One region of the Nocardia sp. NBC_01327 genome, then DNA from elsewhere that is predicted to be linked to it. Evidence: riboswitches for the same ligand, from Rfam matches in the RefSeq annotation. Region 1 holds a riboswitch; each other region holds the start of a gene.
What was found. Region 1 has a riboswitch for cobalamin ahead of OG326_RS32225 (FecCD family ABC transporter permease). Riboswitches for the same ligand answer to the same signal wherever they lie in the genome.
Positions count from the first base shown of each region.

Region 2: linked by a shared signal. The riboswitch ahead of OG326_RS09335 (CbtB domain-containing protein) and the one ahead of OG326_RS32225 (FecCD family ABC transporter permease) in region 1 are both predicted to bind cobalamin.
Region 3: linked by a shared signal. The riboswitch ahead of metE (5-methyltetrahydropteroyltriglutamate--homocysteine S-methyltransferase) and the one ahead of OG326_RS32225 (FecCD family ABC transporter permease) in region 1 are both predicted to bind cobalamin.

Region 1 covers NZ_CP108383.1:6,967,998-6,974,173, reverse strand. The annotation lists gene OG326_RS32245 (SRPBCC family protein) at 1-178, shown strand, start outside; gene OG326_RS32240 (alpha/beta hydrolase) at 235-1,389, shown strand; gene OG326_RS32235 (ABC transporter substrate-binding protein) at 1,416-2,435, opposite strand; gene OG326_RS32230 (ABC transporter ATP-binding protein) at 2,432-3,148, opposite strand; gene OG326_RS32225 (FecCD family ABC transporter permease) at 3,559-4,590, opposite strand; cobalamin riboswitch at 4,625-4,764, opposite strand; gene OG326_RS32220 (TetR/AcrR family transcriptional regulator C-terminal domain-containing protein) at 5,240-5,824, opposite strand; gene bioB (biotin synthase BioB) at 5,933-6,176, shown strand, end outside.
Region 2 covers NZ_CP108383.1:2,142,499-2,148,674, reverse strand. The annotation lists gene prpD (2-methylcitrate dehydratase PrpD) at 1-181, opposite strand, end outside; gene OG326_RS09340 (short-chain fatty acyl-CoA regulator family protein) at 336-1,760, shown strand; cobalamin riboswitch at 1,818-1,956, shown strand; gene OG326_RS09335 (CbtB domain-containing protein) at 1,995-2,204, shown strand; gene OG326_RS09330 (CbtA family protein) at 2,226-3,083, shown strand; gene OG326_RS09325 (histidine phosphatase family protein) at 3,080-3,643, shown strand; gene OG326_RS09320 (MAB_1171c family putative transporter) at 3,777-4,973, opposite strand; gene OG326_RS09315 (hypothetical protein) at 4,979-5,536, opposite strand; gene OG326_RS09310 (hypothetical protein) at 5,540-5,995, opposite strand; gene OG326_RS09305 (cytochrome P450) at 6,166-6,176, opposite strand, start outside.
Region 3 covers NZ_CP108383.1:2,765,603-2,771,778, reverse strand. The annotation lists gene OG326_RS12185 (pyruvate carboxylase) at 1-1,772, opposite strand, end outside; cobalamin riboswitch at 2,099-2,294, shown strand; gene metE (5-methyltetrahydropteroyltriglutamate--homocysteine S-methyltransferase) at 2,438-4,699, shown strand; gene OG326_RS12175 (MFS transporter) at 4,913-6,176, shown strand, end outside.

The DNA.
Region 1 (6,176 bases):
GAGCGGCGAAATGACCATCACCTACTCGCTCATCGCCGAGCCCGGCGGCACCCGGGTGATCGCCCGGCACGACAATCTGCCGCCCGGGCTGTCCCCGCAGGACAATGAGCTCGGTTTCCGCATGTCCCTCGCCAAGCTCGCCACCCTCGCCGAACAGGCGGGATCGCCGAAAGCCTGAACCGGCTGCCCGGCCCGGCGGCGCGATCGGCCCTCGGGTGCCTATGGTGGATTGGTATGGCGTTGCCGGGCTATCCCTACCCGTCCACGGCCGCCGAGTACGACGATCGGCGGCGGCGTGCCCGCCTGCACGAAACCAGACTGGGGCAGGACTGGACCTACCGGCGGCGCAGCCGTTTGGTACTGCTTCGCCTGAGCTTGATTCCGCTGCTCCTGCTGGGAATCTTCGGCCAGTACATGATGCTCGACGTCGCTCCGGAGCGGGCCCGGCTGGCGCGCACCGAACCGGCCGTCATGCCGATTGCCGGGCCTTCCAACCCGCAGTCCGCCGATACCGCCGTCTTCGATCTGGTCGGGCTGGGCGTGCTCGATGCCACCGATACCGCGCGAGCGCTGCCCTCGCTGACCGCGCTCGGATCGGTGTGGGCGGTGCGCTACGACAATGCCGGTATCGATACCAAGGTCATCGCCGACCTCATCGTGAAGGTCACCGAGGCGGGCAGGATGCGCAATGTGGTGCTGGTCGGGCACAGCATGGGCGGAGTGATCGCGCTCGAGGTCGCCAAACATCTGCACACCGGGAGCTCACGGCGAGTGCTCGGCGTGATTCTCGATTGCACGCCGGTCGATCTGCACGCCGTGCGGCCGGAAAGCCGTGACCAGGGCGAAGAAATGGAACGCTGGATGGGCTGGATTCCGGGCGCCCGCGAGAGCCGCCTACTGCGCCTGATCGTCGAAACCTATGCGCGCCACGAGAGTTACACCGGGGGCGGGCAGTACGGCATTCGCTGGGACCGGTTCCGGTCGGCGGTGGCGCAGGTGCTGCGCGACAAGATCTTCAATACCGACGCCGCCAGCAACGGTCTGATCGAAGCGCAGTTCAAGGCCATTGTCGCGGGCGGCGCCATCGATGATCTGCGGGCGCTGGCGAAACCCGCGGGGAGCAAACCGCGCCCGGCCATTGTCTATATTCGCCCGCACGAGGGCTGGCGCGATCCGATCGTGGATGTGGAGTACTCCCATCGGGTGCTCGTCGACCAGGTCGGCGGGGTGGACGGCACGCTGATGGTGGCGTTCACCCGAAATACCGAGCATGCCAATCCGATTCAGCGGCCGCAGGAGTACAACGCGCTGATCGAGCAGCAGGTGGTGCCGTTCATCCGGCTGGTGCAGCGGGAATCGCTCACTGCCGCGGCATTGAGCGGGCATTGAGCGGGCATTGAGTGATCGGGTCGATCTCAGCGCACCGTATCGTCGGATGCCGGGCGGATGGCCGAGGCTGGTACGAGATTCCAGCGTTCCAGCTGCGCCCGGACCTGTTCTGCGGCATCGATATTCAACGGTCCGCTGGTCCACAGGGCGTAGGGCAGATTCAGGAAGCGGGCTTGCGTGACCGCCCGCAGATTTTGGATACCGGGCTTGGACCGCAGCAGATCCACCTTCTGCTGGAAGGACTGCGGGGGATAGTCGACGAAGACGATGGCGTCCGGATCGGCCGCGACAAGACGCTCCCAGGAGACGGCGGTCCAGGTGTCGGCAACATCGTCGAGGGCATTGCGAGCGCCGGCCGAATCCAGAATCGCCTGGGGCGCACCGTATTTGCCACTGGAGAAGACGGTGTCGGAGGCGCTGTCGAAGAGGAAGACGGTGGGACGGTGTTCCGGTTGCGGCGCCGCGCGCAGGGCGGTGAGGCGCCGATCGAGATCTGCGGTGAGTTCGGTGGCGCGATCGGTGCGGCCGGTGATCGCGCCGAGATCGGTGAGGTCGGTGTGCAGGGCGGTCCAGGCATCGGTGATGCCGCGTTCGCCGTCGGGACGGCGGCAGCTCTCGGTGAGCACATAGGGGGCGACACCGGCGGCGCGCAGGGAATCAGGGGTGAGATTGGCGGCCTCGGAGTAGCCGTAGTTCCACCCGGCGACCATGACATCGGGCCGCTGCGCGAGCACCGTCTCGCGCGACGGATAGTCGGGCGCAACGGAATTGAGCGTGTCCACGGCATCGCCGTAGTGGCGGCGCAGCGTATCGGCATCACGCTTCAGACTCGATACCGCGACCACCTGATCCTGTGCGCCCAGTGCCAGCACCGTGGAGATCAGATTGCCGTCATTGACGAACATGCGCTGCGCGGGCGACGGGAATGCCGCGTCCACACCGCAATTGCGGACGGTCAGATTGCCGGTCGCGGTGTGCGGAGTGCTGCAGGCCGCCAGCGCGCCCGCCAGTGCCGTGGCCGCGACGATCCGGGAGAGTTGTTTCACGACTGTGCCTTTCGCGCGCTGATCAGCAGATGTGGTCGACCGGTATCCGGATGCGGAACCCGAATGGCATGCACACCGAACACGGTGTCGAGAACCTCGGTCCGCAAAGCGATATCGGGCGGTTCGAGCGGATGCGCCCGGCCCTCGTGCAGCACCAGCACCCGATCGCAGTGCTGATCGGCCAGCGCCAGATCATGCAGGCTGGTGACCACCGTGCGATCCAATCCCCGTGCCAATTCCAGCAATTGCAGCTGATGGGTGACGTCGAGATGATTGGTCGGCTCATCGAGCAGCAGCAGCGGCGTCTCCTGCGCCAGCGCCCGCGCCAGCAGCACCCGCTGCCGCTCACCCCCGGACAGCCTGCTCACCGCCCGCCCCGCGAACCCCGCCAAATCCACACTCCGCAAGGCATCTTCGATGGTCTGCCGCTCCTCGGGACCGCCCCCACCCCACGGCGGCAGATACGGCGTCCGCCCGAGCGCCACCAATTCCCCGACCAGCAAATCCTCCGACGCCGACTGATCCTGCGCCACGAACCCCACCCGCCGAGCCCGCTCCCGGGCCGAAAGCCGGTGCAGCTCCCGCCCCTCCACCACAACCTGCCCCCGCACCGGCTTCACCAGCCCGGCAAGCGTCCGCAACAGCGTCGTCTTCCCACTCCCATTGGGCCCGACAATCCCCACCGTCTCCCCGGCTCGAACCGCAAACCCCACCCCCTCCAACACATTCCGCCGCCCAGCCGCACACCCCAACTCCCGCACCACCAACGCATACTCATCGGCTGGCGTGCTTCCGTCGGCTGGCGTGCCTTCGTCGGCTGGCGTGCTCCTGCCTGCGAGCATCCCCCCGTTATCCCGGCGCGCTTGTGGCCGGGATCCAAACCTGCTGCCGCTCAGCCGATCCCGGTGGATCCCGGCCACAGGCATGCCGGGATGTCGGGGTGCGGCTCCCGCATCGCCGTTGTCTGCCAGGGATCCAGTTGTCGCCCCTGCCTTTACCGCGGCGTCCTTTACCGCAGCGTCCTTTACCGCGGCGTCGTGGCCTTTCGTGGCGGCAGCGTCGTCGACTCCCGCCGCCGCGGTGATGTCCTCCGAAACCGGCTCCGACCCAGTGCCGTTGTCGGTCATGCCGCACCGAATCGGTAACGGCGACGGCCCATGAGGATGAGGAAGGCCGGTGCGCCGATCAGGCCCGTGAGGACGCCGACCGGGATTTCGGTGGGGCGCACCAGGACCCGGGTGGCGGCGTCCGCGACCACCAGGAAGAACGCACCGCAGAGGGCGGCGGCGGGGAGGAGTGCGCGGTGGCGGGGGCCGACCAGCAGGCGCGCGGCGTGGGGGACCACCAGGCCGACGAAGCCGATGCCGCCGGAGACGGCCACCAGCACGCCGACGAGCACCGCCAGCAGGACGAAGAGCGCGATTCGCAGCTCGCGCACGGGAACTCCCACCGAGGCGGCGGCATCCGCGCCCAGATTGAGCGCGTCCAGCCAATTGGCGGCGATCAGCAGCGCCAGCAGGCTCGCTCCGACCACGCAGGCGGGCAACAGGATTCGCGTCCAATCCGCCCCTGAGAGACTGCCCAGCAGCCAGAACAGCACCGATTGTGCGGCGGCCGGCTCACTGCTGCGGAAGATGAGATAACTGCTGAGCGCCGCGAAGGCGGAGCCCAGCACAGTCCCGGTGAGCACCAATCGCAGTGGAGTTAGCCCGCCCTGCGCCATGGCGATCAGGAATACCGCTGCGGCGGCGACCAGCGCCCCCGCCAGCGCCCCGGTCGACAGCGCCCACATCCCCGCTCCCGCGAACATCCCCGAGGTGATGACCGCCGCCGCACCGACCCCGGCCCCGGAGGAGACGCCCAGCAGATACGGATCGGCCAGCGGGTTGCGCACAAGTGTCTGCATAGCCGCCCCCGCCACCGCGAGCCCCGCACCGACAATGGCCGCGAGCACCGTCCGCGGCACCCGCAACTGCCACACAATCGTGTCCAGCCCCAGATCCTCGGGCGCGAGCCCACCGATCCGCCGCCGCACTACCTCGACGACCGAAGACACCGGAATGTTCTCGGCCCCGAACCCGGTCGCGATCACCATGGCGACCACCAGCAGCACCCCCAGCAGGGGCAGAGCGATCGAAAGCCGCGCACGACTCATCGCTGAAACTCCATCGGCAACCCGCGGCCTCTCCAGAGAACTCCGTGGCAGGGGAGGTCTGACTCGCATCCGAACAGGTCCGGACACTCACAGTGGCGCGACCGCTCCGGACTCACACCGGATTCCCACACCTGCCGACAACAACAGCCCCGAACCCTACCCCGCCGCCCGATAAGTCCGATTTGCTACCCAATCGCCACCCCCGAACCACGAGCGCCCCCGTCGACAACACATCTCTGGCCGCACAACGCTTGCACACGCTGTGAGATCCAGAGACGCGCTGTGAGATCCAAAGACGTGCTGTTCGGCCAGAGACGTGCTGTTCGGCCAGAGGCGCGCTGTTCGGCCAGAGGCGCGCTGTTCGGCCAGAGGCGCGCTGTTCGGTACGAAGCAGCGCTGCCCCGCGGTGCTCTCTTCGGCGGCGCAGCCTATGTCGGAGGCAAACAGATAGTGCTGGCGTTGTTCGGTGCGGCCGCGTGCTGTTCGATCCGAAGACGTGTTTTCCGATGCGCCGTGAGGCGGTTGGCTCTGGGTGGGCTGGTTTGGCGCCCATTCGGATCAGTCCGTGGATGTACCGACAGCACCGGATTTGTCGCAGCCGAACAGCTCTGGTGAGAGCTGTTCTGTATGAGGGCGGTGATGGAGCCGGTCAGCGGACTCGGGTGCCGAGGAGGTGGCGGACGCCGCTGATGAAGAGTTGCAGGCCGAAGTCGAAGCGGGCGGTGGCGTCGGGGCTGTCGTAGAGGGGGGAGGATTCTTCGGCGAGGGCGCCTACGGAGTCCATTTGCATGCGGGATTGCTCGTCAACCGTCTGGCCGAGGACGTAGTAGAGCAGGGTGTAGGCGGCGAGGTCGGCTTCCTCGCGGGTCATGCCGGCGCGAATCGCCGCCCCTGCCAGGCGTTCCCGGCCCTTGCTGGTGGTGAGCCTGGAAGCGTATGTGGCCGAGACCAATTCGGCGCCGTCGCGGTAGGCGAGCAGGCAGGAGCGGAGGCGGTGCGCCAATTCGGTGATCTGGCCGGACCATTCGCCGGATTCGACAGGTTCGTCCATGGGCGCCAGCACGCGGTCGGCGACGGCGCCGAGCAGCGCCTGCTTGTTCGGGAAGTGCCAGTACAGCGCGCCGGGCTGCACATGCAGGGAACTCGCGAGCCGCCGCATGGTCAGATCGGCGAGTCCGTACTGATCGAGGATGGCGATGGCCCCGTCGACCACGTCCGTGCGGTGCAGTTGCACTGAGATTCCGACCCCTTCGTGTTCCGGCTCACGTTCCGGACTGCTAGCCTACCCTGAACACCGTTCAAGTTGCTCGGCCACACCGGCCGGATGAAGGGATTCGCGCGCATGACCCAGGCAGCCGTCAGGACCGAAGCCGCAAGCGCGGCAGGGGAAGACATTCTGACGATCGCGCGCGAGCAGGTGCTCGAGCGCGGCGTCGCACTCAATCAGGAGCAGACCCTCGAGGTATTGCGCCTCGGCGACGATCGGCTCGAGGAGCTGCTCGCTCTCGCCCACGACGTGCGCATGAAGTGGTGCGGCCCCGAGGTCGAGGTCGAGGGCATCATCTCCCTCAAGACCGGCGGCTGCC
Region 2 (6,176 bases), 4.3 Mb from region 1:
GCCGGGTCACCGAGGCGGCGGCGACGGCCGCATTGTCGATGATCCGGTTGATGATCATCTCCTGCGTTTCCGCGGCGACCGCCACCGGATCCGCGGCAACCTCCGCGATACGCCAGGCGAGATGTTCTTCGCGGGGGAACTGCTCCGCGGAACGGTGCGTGCGAACGAGATGATTCTTCACTGCCGAGGACCTCCAGACATCGATTTCACCGGGTACTTTTCGCACGCTACACAGCATGAGAATTGAGGGATATACCCCGCAAATGCCTATTTTTGTGGAAGGCAATCGGTGAATTTGTAAAAGTTGTAAAAGTATGAAGTGCTAGATTTCGACCATGCAGAAGATGTACGCGGGCGGGAGGTTGCGCACGCTGCGGGAACAGCGGGGGCTCTCGCAATCGGCGATGGCCAAGCTGCTCGGGCTTTCGGTCAGTTACATCAATCAGCTCGAGCACGACCAGCGACCGCTGACGGTGCCGGTGCTGCTGCGGCTCAATTCAAGTTTCGATCTCGATATGGGTTTCTTCGCCGCCGATACCGATGCCCGGCTGATCGCGGACCTACAGGACGTCTTCGCCGAAGACGCCGAGGGCGCCGGAATCACCACCGCCGAGATCGACGATCTGGTGGCGCGCATCCCGGCTGCTGGGCGCATGCTGGTGGGACTGCATCGGCGGCTGCGCGGCGCGACGGAGCAACTCGAACGGGTATCGGCCGGAATCGACGGTGTCCCAGGCGATCCCACCGTCGCCATGCCCTACGAAGATGTGCGCGACTACTTCTACGATCGCCGCAATCATGTGCCCGCGCTCGATGCCGCCGCCGAAGAACTGTTCTCCCGCAGCGGGCTCACCCTCGGCGGACTCGATCTGCAATTGACCCTGCTGCTGCGCGAGCAGCACGGCATCGCGGTGGTGATCCGTACCGACGACCCGGACCATCCGGGCCCGAAGCGCCTCTACGATCCGCAGGCCCGCGTCCTGACCCTGGCCCGCCGGCTCACGCCGGGTCAGCGCGCCTTCCAATTGGCCACCCAGCTGGCCTTTCTCACACAGGGCCCGGCCATTGCCGATCTCATCGACGAGGCCGAGACCATGCCGGATCGCTCCCGCAGCCTGCTGCGCATCGGCCTGGCCAATTACTTCGCCGGTGCGCTCATCCTTCCGTACACCCAATTCTGGGATGCGGCAGAGACTTTGCGCTACGACATCGAACTGCTGGCCGCCAAGTTCGAGGTCGGCTTCGAAACGGTGTGTCATCGGCTCTCGAGCCTGCAGCGACCCGGGAAGCGCGGGGTGCCGTTCTTCTTCGTCCGCACCGATCGGGCCGGGAATATCTCGAAACGGCAGTCCGCCACCGCTTTCCACTTCTCCCGGGTCGGCGGCAGCTGCCCGCTGTGGGTGGTGCACGAGGCGTTCTCCACGCCGGGGCGCATTCGCAGGCAGATCGCCCGCATGCCCGACGGCCGCAACTACCTGTGGCTGGCCCGCACCACCGACGAGAACACGCCCGGCTTCCTCTCGCCGAAGCGCGACTTCGCCATCGGACTCGGTTGCGATCTGGCATACGCGCACAAGCTCGTCTACTCGCACAGCCTGCCGATCGACGACCCGCGCAGCGCGGTGCCGATCGGTGCGGGCTGCAAGGTCTGCGAGCGCACCGACTGCGCACAGCGGGCATTCCCGCAGCTGGGCCGACCGATTCGGGTGGACGACAACAGTTCCCTCAACATCCCGTACGTGCCCACCGCGGCGGGCTGATCCCGCGGCCGCCGCGCGATGGCGCGATCTCATCTGTTGGCACCCCGATTGACCAGCGCATCAGGGGTTTCGTATGGTGATGTGAGCGATGATTCGAGGAACCTGGTGCAAACCCAGGACGGTCGCGCCACTGTGAGCACTTCCCTTTCCGGACGTGCGAGTCAGACACTCGAAGAGCCGTGCAATACCAACGACCGGGGACGCGTACATCCCCGCAAGGTTCAGGAGAGTTTCATGGCTACGTCTTACGTCCCCCAATCCGGGGTGGAAACACTTTCGCTCCCCACGACGGCCATGTGGCTGGCGGGCACCACTTTGCTGGCGCTGCTCGCCTACTACTTCATCGGCATCGATCAGGGCGCTGTCTCGATCTTCGGCAGCGATATGCATGTGCACGAGTTCGTGCACGACGCTCGGCATTTCCTCGGCTTCCCCTGCCATTAATCAGGGAAGAGAGTCGACACAATGGAAAAGCGAATCATCTTCCGGGGCCTGCTCGTAGGGGCGCTCGGAGGTCTTCTGGCGTTCCTGTTCGCCCGCATCCTGGCTGAACCGGTCATCAGCCGCGCCATCGATTACGAGTCCGGCCGCGACGACGCCCAGATGGCCTTGGACAAGGCCGCGGGCAAACCGATGGCCGATATGGGCCCGGAGATCTTCAGCCGGGGCATCCAGTCCAATGTCGGTATCGGCTTCGGCATGATCCTGTTCGGCATCGCCATGGGCGCGCTGTTCGCGACCGCGTACTGCGTATGCGTCGGCCGGGTCGGCAAGCTCACCCCGCGCAATCTCGCGCTGGTGGTGGCCGGTGGCATGTTCCTGGTGTTCTACGGTGTCCCGTTCCTGAAGTACCCGGCCAATCCGCCGTCGATCGGGCATCCGGACACCATCAAGGAGCGCACGGGTCTGTACGTGGCAATGATCGTGATCACCGGCATTCTGCTGCTGGGCGCGATCTGGCTGGGTCGCAGACTGCAAGCGCGACTGGGCAACTGGAACGCGACGATCGTGGCCGGCGTGGCCTTCGCGGTGGTGGTCGGCATCGTGATCGCACTGCTGCCGTCGCTGGGTCATCTCTCGGCCAACAAGTCCGAGTTCGGTGATTTCACAACCGAGACGCCGCAGCCGCTGACCGATCCGTCCGGCAAGATCGTCTACCCCGGATTCCCGGCCGACGACCTGTTCCTGTTCCGGTTCTATTCCTTTGCCGCCCAGCTGATTCTGTGGACGGTCATCGGAGTCGGATTCGCCACCCTGGCGCCGCGCCTGTTCGGCCGCCAGACCAGTCCCGCACCGATCGTCGCGGCGGCTTCCCCGGCATGAGCGCGGTCACCCGGCTCACGCTGATCTCGCACGCCATGACCGAGGCCATGGCAGCGGCGCGATTCGCCGCTGACGAACCCCTCAGCGAGCTGGGCCTGCGCTCCGTGCAGAAAGCTGATCACAGCACCCTCCGGGCCGACCTGATCCAGGCCGGCCCGGAGGCCCGCACGGCCCAGACCGCCGCACAGCTGGGCCTGACCGCCGGCCCCGAACCCGCACTGCGCGACCTGGATTGCGGCGCCTGGACCGGTTCCGGCATGGGCGATATCGCCCCCGAACAGCTGATGGGCTGGCTGACCGATCCGGATCACCGCTCACACGACGGCGAATCGATCACCGCCCTCATCGAGCGCGTCCGCACGTGGATGGACACCCTCGCCCAAGACCCACAGCGCATTCTCGCGGTCACGCACCCCGCTGTCATACGTGCCACGATCCTGATCGCACTGTCCGCGCCCGCAACATCCTTCTGGCGCATCGATATCCCGCCACTGAGCGCCACCACCCTGCACCAGCGCGGCGGCGCATGGACATTGCGCGAGACCGCACTGCCCCTCTGACTACCGAGTGCTGCCCCGCTAATTACACGGAATCCGCAGCAGGTCAATGCGTTTGGACGGGCGTGGTGTTCGATGAAGGGGATATCGAACACCACGCCCGCATCGGAAAGGATAGCGGCAAAGGGCGATTCCGTCAGGTGCTGGTTTCGCTGGTTCGGATCGCGACCACGATCGGTGAGCGGTGATATGCGGTGGAAACTGCTACCAGCCAGGCGATTTCGCCCATGAAGGTGGGGCGGTCGGGGCGGCGGAAGGTCTCGCCGGCGTCTATCGGAGCTGACTCGCTCAGATAGGCGCGCAGGGCATGCGCGATGCGGGCGGCCTCTACTGCCGCCGCTCGCTCGCCGGCGGGGATATTCAGCTCGTCGGCGACTTGCTCTGCCCGAGCGGTGATTTCGGGGCTCAGATACGGCTGCAGGAGCAGGAGGGCATCGCGGATCTCGATGACCCGGCGGTACAGCCGATCGCGGGAGATTCCACGGGTATTCGGCACCACGCGCGTGACTTCGGGAGCGGCCGCGCACAGTGCCGACCAGAGCGGATACAGCCGGGGATAGGCGCGGGTGCGCTGGATGCCGGCCATCGCCTGCGGTAGCAGCGACGGGCACAGGTAGCCGAACAGCATGATGGCCGCGCCGATACTGGCGAAGGCGGGGGCGATGTCGATATTCAAGCGGCGGGCCGAGATTCCCGCCCATGCGGCCACCAGCGCGAGGGTTTTGCCGATGCTGTACCCGACCGCGATGACGGAGCCCACGGCCAGCAGGCGCAGTCCCCGGCGCAGCCATGGCTGCTCCCGCACATCAGGTAGCCAGCTGCGGCACAGCATGATGATGCGCAGCAGCGCGAGGGTGTACGCGCACAGGTAGAGGCAGAGGAACGCATCGACCATCGGTGTGGTCGCATAGTGATAGTCGAAGTCCGTCGCGTGGCTTTCGCCGTGAACCGGCGCCGCGAAGAACAGCACGGCCATCGTCGCGACCACTGCCAGATTCACCAGTATCACGTTGCGGCTGTTGATATGTGGGCTGGTGTCGGCGGATGCTTCGGGCACGATCAGATACGTCGTCCAGACGATCTGCGCCATGACCGCGGTGGTGATGGCCGAGTAGACGATCAGCGTCGCCAGATTGGGTATTCCGCTGACCCGCCCGATCCACTCGTAGGTTTGCGGCACCGCAGCCTCGAAACCTACTGCCGTACAGGCGATGGCGACAACAACGGCCCAGCGGGCCGTGGCTTGCGGATTGCGGGCGGCCAGTATGAGCCGCCAGAGGCAAACCCCGGCGGCCAGCGCTCCGACACTTCCGTAGACGAGGGCGAATTGCACGGCCGTCAGTCGATTCCGGGACCGAAGGTATCGAGCAGACTGCGAATATCGGCGGGCGCGTTATCGGGCAGTACCCATTCCGCGCGCGGCGTCCAGCGCGTGATGTGGTGTGCCATCAGCAGATCGGCGATGCGCTCGGCCTCCTGCTCCTCGCGCTCGGAGGAGCAGGTGCGGCCCAGCATGCGGCGCACCACGGCGGGATCGATATTCGGCGCGAGCAGCCGCAGGGCATCCTGACCGGTCACCGTGACCGGCTCGTGCCCGGCCAGCAGATGCCCGAACTCGTGGCAGACGATGTGATCCTGGTGCAGTTCACTGGTATTGCTCTGGTAGGCAAGGAAATCGATATCCCGCGTCACCAGCAGACCTCCGGAGAGTCCGGCCACCGGGAACGGTTCCGGGCGCAGCCGCAGGGGCCGCCCGCGCCGCCGGGCCAGGGTCTCCGCCAATTCGGTCACCGTGAATCGGCCGGGCAGTCCGAGCCCGCGCAGCTCACGCCGCAGCCGGCGATGATCCATCATCGGATGCTCATTCTCCGAGCCCTCCCAGACCGCGATCCGCATGGCTCACAAGTCTTCCCCGTAGTTCTCCGACTCGATGCGCCGCAGCACATCGAGCATGGCCGCGATGGTGTCGGCCCGCACCGTACCGTGGGCCAGCCCGTCGCGCAGCACCAGTTCGAGCGCCGCGCCTTCGGCTTTTCCCTTGAGCGCGTTGACCAATGCCAACTCGCGGCCGCGCGCCACGGCGAGCTCGGGATTGGTGAGCGGATCGAGACTGTCCAGGCCGAAGTACAGGCGCAGCGCCTCCAGCGTTTCGAACGATGGGTTCACCGTCTGCCCGGTCCGCAGCTTCCACAGATAGTTCGCCGAGAGACCGACGCCCGTGCTGCTGTGAATATCCTCGGCCAGTGCCCGGTGCGTGATCTCCACGTCACGGCCGTCCCTGGTCACGGGCGGATGCATACCGCCGATCAGACTGTTGAGAGCACTGGTGAACGGATGCTCTTGTGCGGCAACCATTCTAATCTTGTCTCCTGCAGTTGACAGTCGAGGTGAGCTCGATCATATACTCGTGCCTACTTCGTTATCGATCGCCGATATCGCTGCCTCCGAAGGGGAGGGCAGCGGTATCCGAGAGCGTTCAGGTGCGAAGTCCAGGATGGGGCGACCAAAGCTGCTCGCCCCATTCATCAGCTCACCT
Region 3 (6,176 bases), 4.2 Mb from region 1:
AGTACGGCCAACCGCTCCCACGGATCCTCGTACAGGAACCGCAACGCCACGTCATACGTTGCCCCACCCCAGCATTCGATAGACAGCAGCTCCGGCGTCAAACGCGCGACATGCCCCGCCACATCCAGCAGACCATTGGTCCGCACCCGGGTGGCCAGCAGCGACTGGTGCGCGTCACGGAAGGTGGTGTCGGTGACCGCCACACCGGGCTGCGCCCGCAGCGCCCGGGCGAAGCCCTCCGGCCCCAGTTCCAGCAGACGCTGCCGCGATCCGGCCGGCGGCGGCACGGTGGTGTCGATGGCGGGCAGCTTGTCGTGCGGGTACAGCTTCGTGGGCCGGGTCCCGTGCGGCTTGTTCACGGTGACGTCGGCGAGGTAGTTCAAGATCTTGGTGCCGCGGTCGGCCGAGCTCTTCAGCGTCAGCAGCTGCGGGCGCTCGTCGATGAACGAGGTGGTGACGCGTCCGGCCCGGAAGTCCGGATCGTCGAGCACCGCCAGCAGGAACGGAATATTGGTCGTGACGCCACGAATGCGGAACTCGGCCACCGACCGCCGGGCGCGGGCCATGGCGGTCTGGAAGTCGCGGCCGCGGCAGGTGAGCTTCACCAGCATAGAATCGAAGTACGCACCGACCTCCGCACCGACATTGGTACCGCCGTCGAGGCGCACACCCGCGCCGCCGGGACTGCGGTAACCGGTGATACGACCGGTGTCCGGGCGGAAGCCGTTGGCCGGATCCTCGGTGGTGATACGGCACTGCAGGGCCGCGCCCCGGATGACGATCGAATCCTGGCTCAACCCAAGATCTTCCAGGGTCTCCCCCGCCGCGATCCGCATCTGCGACTGCACCAGATCCACATCGGTGATCTCCTCGGTCACCGTGTGCTCCACCTGAATACGCGGATTCATCTCGATGAATACGTGATTGCCACGCTCATCCAGCAGGAACTCCACCGTCCCCGCGCAGGAATAGTTGATCTCCTTCGCGAATGCCACCGCATCCGCGCAAATCCGCTCCCGCAGTGCAGGATCCAGATTCGGCGCGGGCGCCATCTCGATCACCTTCTGATGCCGCCGCTGCAACGAACAATCCCGCTCGAACAGATGAATCACATTGCCCCGCTGATCAGCAAGAATCTGCACCTCGATATGACGAGGATTGATCACCGCCTGCTCCAGGAACACCGTCGCATCACCGAACGCCGACTCCGCCTCCCGCGCAGCGGCTTCGATGGCCTCACGCAACTGCGCCTTGTCCGCGACCCGGCGCATACCGCGCCCGCCACCACCGGCCACAGCCTTCACGAAGAGCGGGAAGTGCATGCTCTCGGCAGCGGCGACCAATTCGTCCACCTCCGAGGACGGCTCACTGGAGGCGAGCACCGGCAATCCGGCGGCCTTGGCGGCGGCGATCGCGCGCGCCTTGTTACCGGTCAGCTCGAGCACATGCGCCGACGGCCCGACGAAGGTGATGCCCTCCGCCGCACACGCTGCCGCCAGATCCGGGTTCTCGGAAAGAAATCCGTAGCCGGGGTAGATGGCGTCGGCGCCGGCGGACTTGGCCGCGCTGATGATCTCCGCAATGGACAGGTACGCGCGTACCGGATGTCCGGGCTCGCCGATCTGGTACGCCTCGTCGGCTTTCAAACGATGAACCGAGTTGCGGTCCTCGTACGGAAACACCGCGACGGTGCCGATGCCGAGTTCGTAGGCCGCGCGGAATGCGCGAATGGCGATCTCGCCGCGGTTGGCGACCAGGACTTTGGAGAACATTCGCCTAAGGTACCTGCCCCGGTATGCCCGGCGGGCATCGAAGCCGGGTTCGCAGCAATCTTCACAGTCACATACCGGGCGGTTGCGAATTTCTGTTCATCACCTGGACACATGCACTCCTGTGAGGTCCACGCATTGCGGCCGCCGGGGTTCGCCGACTTGCTAAGTCGAGTCGGTGAAGAGCCGCCGGTACGGACCGGCCGGCATACCCGTCGGTAGGGGCGAAGCGCTGCCCCGCGCCGGGCCGACCGGCGGAGCCGATATGCTCGTATTGCAATCGGTTCGCTCGGTGCGTGCGTTGGAGGCCTCCGCCTATCGCACCGCGCGTCGAAGCTTCCGCACTCGACCTCGAATGCGGATGTGAGAGGGAAGCTGGTGAGAATCCAGCACTGTCCCGCAGCGGTATGCAGGAACGACCGCCGTCACAAGCACTGGGTTCATACCTGGGAAGCGACGGCCACTAGGTCGGCCGAGAGGCCGGTGCCTGCGAGTCCGAAGACCTGCCGAATGCGCCGGGTACGCCGTACCCGGCGGTCTCCGCCTCGTGGACTGGGTGGACGGACCGGTGCTTCCCGCACGCCGTATCGACGTCGCGCCCGGGGACTCCTGCGTTCGTGCTCACCTGTGGCGTCGACCAGTGGCATTGGAACATTTGGAGCACAGCCGTGACCAACAATTCCCCTTTCACCGCAACAGTTCTCGGCCTCCCCCGGATCGGGCCCAACCGTGAACTCAAGCGCGCGACCGAGTCCTACTGGGCGGGACGCAGCGGTGCCGACGAACTGCACGCGGTCGCCGCGCAGCTGCGCCGCGCCCAGCTCACCGAGCTCGTCGCGGCCGGACTGGATTCGATTCCGGTCGGCACCTTCTCCTACTACGACCAGATCCTGGACACCGCGGCCATGTTCGGCGCGCTGCCACCGCGGGTCACCGGTATCGCCGATCCGCTGGACCGCTATTTCGCGGCGGCGCGCGGCAATGATTCGGTCGAACCCCTGGAAATGACCAAGTGGTTCGACACCAACTACCACTACCTGGTGCCGGAGCTGGGCGCACACACCGAATTCACGCTGAACGCCGAGAAGATCCTCGCCGAGCTGCGCGAGGCCCTGGAGCTCGGCGTCCCCGCCCGTCCGGTCGTGATCGGCCCGGTCACCTTCCTGAAGCTGGCCAAGGACGCCGAGGGTGATCCGCTGCGGCGCATCGACGCCCTGCTGCCGCTGTACATCGACCTGCTGGGTCAGCTCGCCGCGGCGGGTGCGCAGTGGGTGCAGCTCGACGAGCCGGTGCTGGTCACCGATCTGACCGAGGCCGAGCTCACCGTCGTGGGCCGGGTGTACGAGGAACTGTCGGCGCTCGCCGAGCGGCCCGCGCTGCTGGTGGCCACCTATTTCGGCCGCCCGGGCGCGGCCCTGCCGGTGCTGGCGGCGACCGGGATCGAGGGCATCACCCTGGATCTCACCGCCGGGGCCACCGTCGATGCCATTGCGGCGATCCCGGCACTCGCGGGCAAGCTGATCGTGGCCGGTGTGGTGGACGGCCGCAATGTGTGGCGCACCGATGCCGATCGCGCGCTCGCCGTGCTGGGCACACTGCTCGGCAGCACCGGCGCACTGGTGGTATCGACCTCCTGCTCACTGCTGCATGTGCCGTATTCGCTTGCGGCGGAGACCGATATCGATGCGGCGCTGCGCTCGTGGCTCGCCTTCGGCGCGGAGAAGGTCGCCGAGGTGCGCCTGCTGGCCACCGCACTGCACGAGGGCACCGAGGCGGTGGCCGATGAATTGGCCGCTGCCCGTGCGGCTCACGCGGCCCGCGCCACCGATCCCCGGCTGCGCAATGACACCGTGCGTGCCCGCCTCAGCGCACTCGGCGAGTCCGCCACCCACCGCGCCCCGGCCGCGGATCGCCGTGTGCTGCAACAGGAACGGCTGCAGCTGCCGCTGCTGCCGACCACCACGATCGGCTCCTACCCGCAGACGACCGCGATCCGCAAGGACCGCGCGGCCTTCACCAAGGGCGCGATCACGGCCGAGCAGTACCGCGATCGCATGCGTGCCGAGATCGCCGATGTCATAGCGCTGCAGGAGAAGCTGGGCCTGGACGTGCTGGTGCACGGCGAGCCCGAGCGCAATGACATGGTGCAGTACTTCGCCGAGCAGCTGACCGGCTTCCATGCCACCGCACATGCCTGGGTGCAGTCCTACGGCAGCCGCTGCGTGCGCCCGCCGATCCTGTACGGCGATGTGACACGGCCGAATCCGATGACGGTCGAGTGGATCGCCTACGCACAGTCGCTCACCGATAAGCCGGTCAAGGGCATGCTGACCGGTCCGGTCACCATTCTCGCGTGGTCGTTCGTGCGCGACGACCAGCCGATCGAGGACACCGCCCGCCAGGTGGCGCTCGCGATTCGGGACGAGACGGTCGATCTGCAGGCCGCGGGCATCCGCGTCATCCAGGTCGACGAGCCCGCCCTGCGCGAGCTGCTCCCGCTGCGGGCCGATGCCAAGCAGCAGTACCTGGCCTGGGCGGTCGACGCCTTCCGGCTCGCGACCTCCGGCGTCTCGGATGCCACCCAGATCCACACGCATCTCTGCTATTCCGAGTTCGGTGAGGTCATCGGCGCCATCGCCGCCCTCGACGCCGACGTCACCTCCATCGAGGCCGCGCGCTCGCATATGGAGGTCCTCGACGATCTCACTGCGGCGGGCTTCTCACTGGGCGTCGGCCCGGGTGTCTACGACATCCACTCCCCGCGCGTCCCGGAGGTCGAGGAGATCACCACCTCCCTGCGTGAGGCGCTGAAAGCGGTTCCCGCCGAACGTCTCTGGGTCAATCCGGACTGCGGCCTGAAGACCCGCGGCCAGGCCGAGGTCGAGGCCTCGCTGCGCAATCTGGTCGAAGCGGCCCGCGCGGTGCGCTGATTCGCCCCCTAGCCCGACCCACGCAAAGCGCCCGCAGTCAGCCGACTGCGGGCGCTTTTCGCCGCGGGCACACCGTACTGACCTGGGATGTCGGCGAAGGGCCGACAAGATCGGCGAGAACGGTCCAGTATGGATGCGCTTGCTGTCTCGGGTGTTTCCGAACCGGTCGGGTTCTTGTCGCCGAGGCGTGGTCGGTGGCGGACGAGGGGAATCATGACGACGGTACCGAGGACAAAACTCACTGCGGATCAACGTAATTCGTTCATCGCCGCCCAGCTCGGCTGGACCATGGACGCCTTCGACTACTTCATCGTGATCTTCGTCTACGCCGATATCGCCACGAGTTTCGGCAAGTCCAAGGGTGAGGTCGCGTTCATCACCACCGCGACGCTGATCATGCGCCCGGTGGGGGCGCTGCTGTTCGGATTGTGGGCCGACCGGATCGGGCGGCGCGTTCCGCTCATGGTGAACGTCGCCGTGTACTCGGTGGTCGGATTCCTCTGCGCGTTCGCGCCGAACTTCACCGTGCTGGTGATTCTGCGCATGCTCTACGGGATCGGCATGGGCGGTGAGTGGGGTCTCGGCGCGGCGCTGGCGATGGAGAAGATTCCGGCCGAGCGGCGCGGGTTCTTCTCCGGATTGCTCCAGGAGGGCTACTCGTTCGGGTACCTGCTGGCCTCGCTCGCCTCACTGCTGGTGTCGAATTGGCTCGGCCTGTCGTGGCGCTGGCTGTTCGCGCTGTCGATCATTCCCGCGCTCATCATCCTGCTTCTGCGTACCCGGGTGCGCGAATCGGAGGTGTGGGAGGCCGCGCAGGAGAAGCTCCGCGTCACCACGACCTCGTTCCGCGACATCCTGACCAACCCGGTCATCGTGCGCCGCTTCCTGTATCTGGTGCTGCTGATGACGGCGTTCAACTGGATGAGCCACGGTACGCAGGACGTCTATCCGACATTCCTGTCGGCCACCCAGCACGGCGGTGCGGGACTCTCCACCGTCACCGCCAAATGGATCGCGGTGATCTACAACATCGGCGCGATCATCGGCGGCCTGGTCTTCGGCACGCTTTCGCAGCGGTACGGCCGCCGCTACACGATCATCTTCTGCGCCCTGCTCGGATTGCCGATCGTGCCGCTGTGGGCGTATTCGCACACCGCGGCCATGCTGTGCCTCGGCTCATTCCTGATGCAGCTCATGGTGCAGGGCGCGTGGGGCGTCATCCCCGCACATCTCACCGAGATGTCCCCCGATGCGATCCGCGGCTTCTACCCCGGCGTCACCTACCAGCTCGGCAACCTGCTCGCCTCGCTGAACCTCCCCATCCAGGAGCGCCTGGCCGAATCACACGGCTACCCCTTCGCCCTCGCCGCGACCATCATCCCGGTTCTCATCGCCGTCATCGTCCTCACCTCGATAGGCAAGGAGGCCAAGGGCATCCGGTTCGGCGCCGCCCCCGAGGACGGCCGGGCGCCCGCGG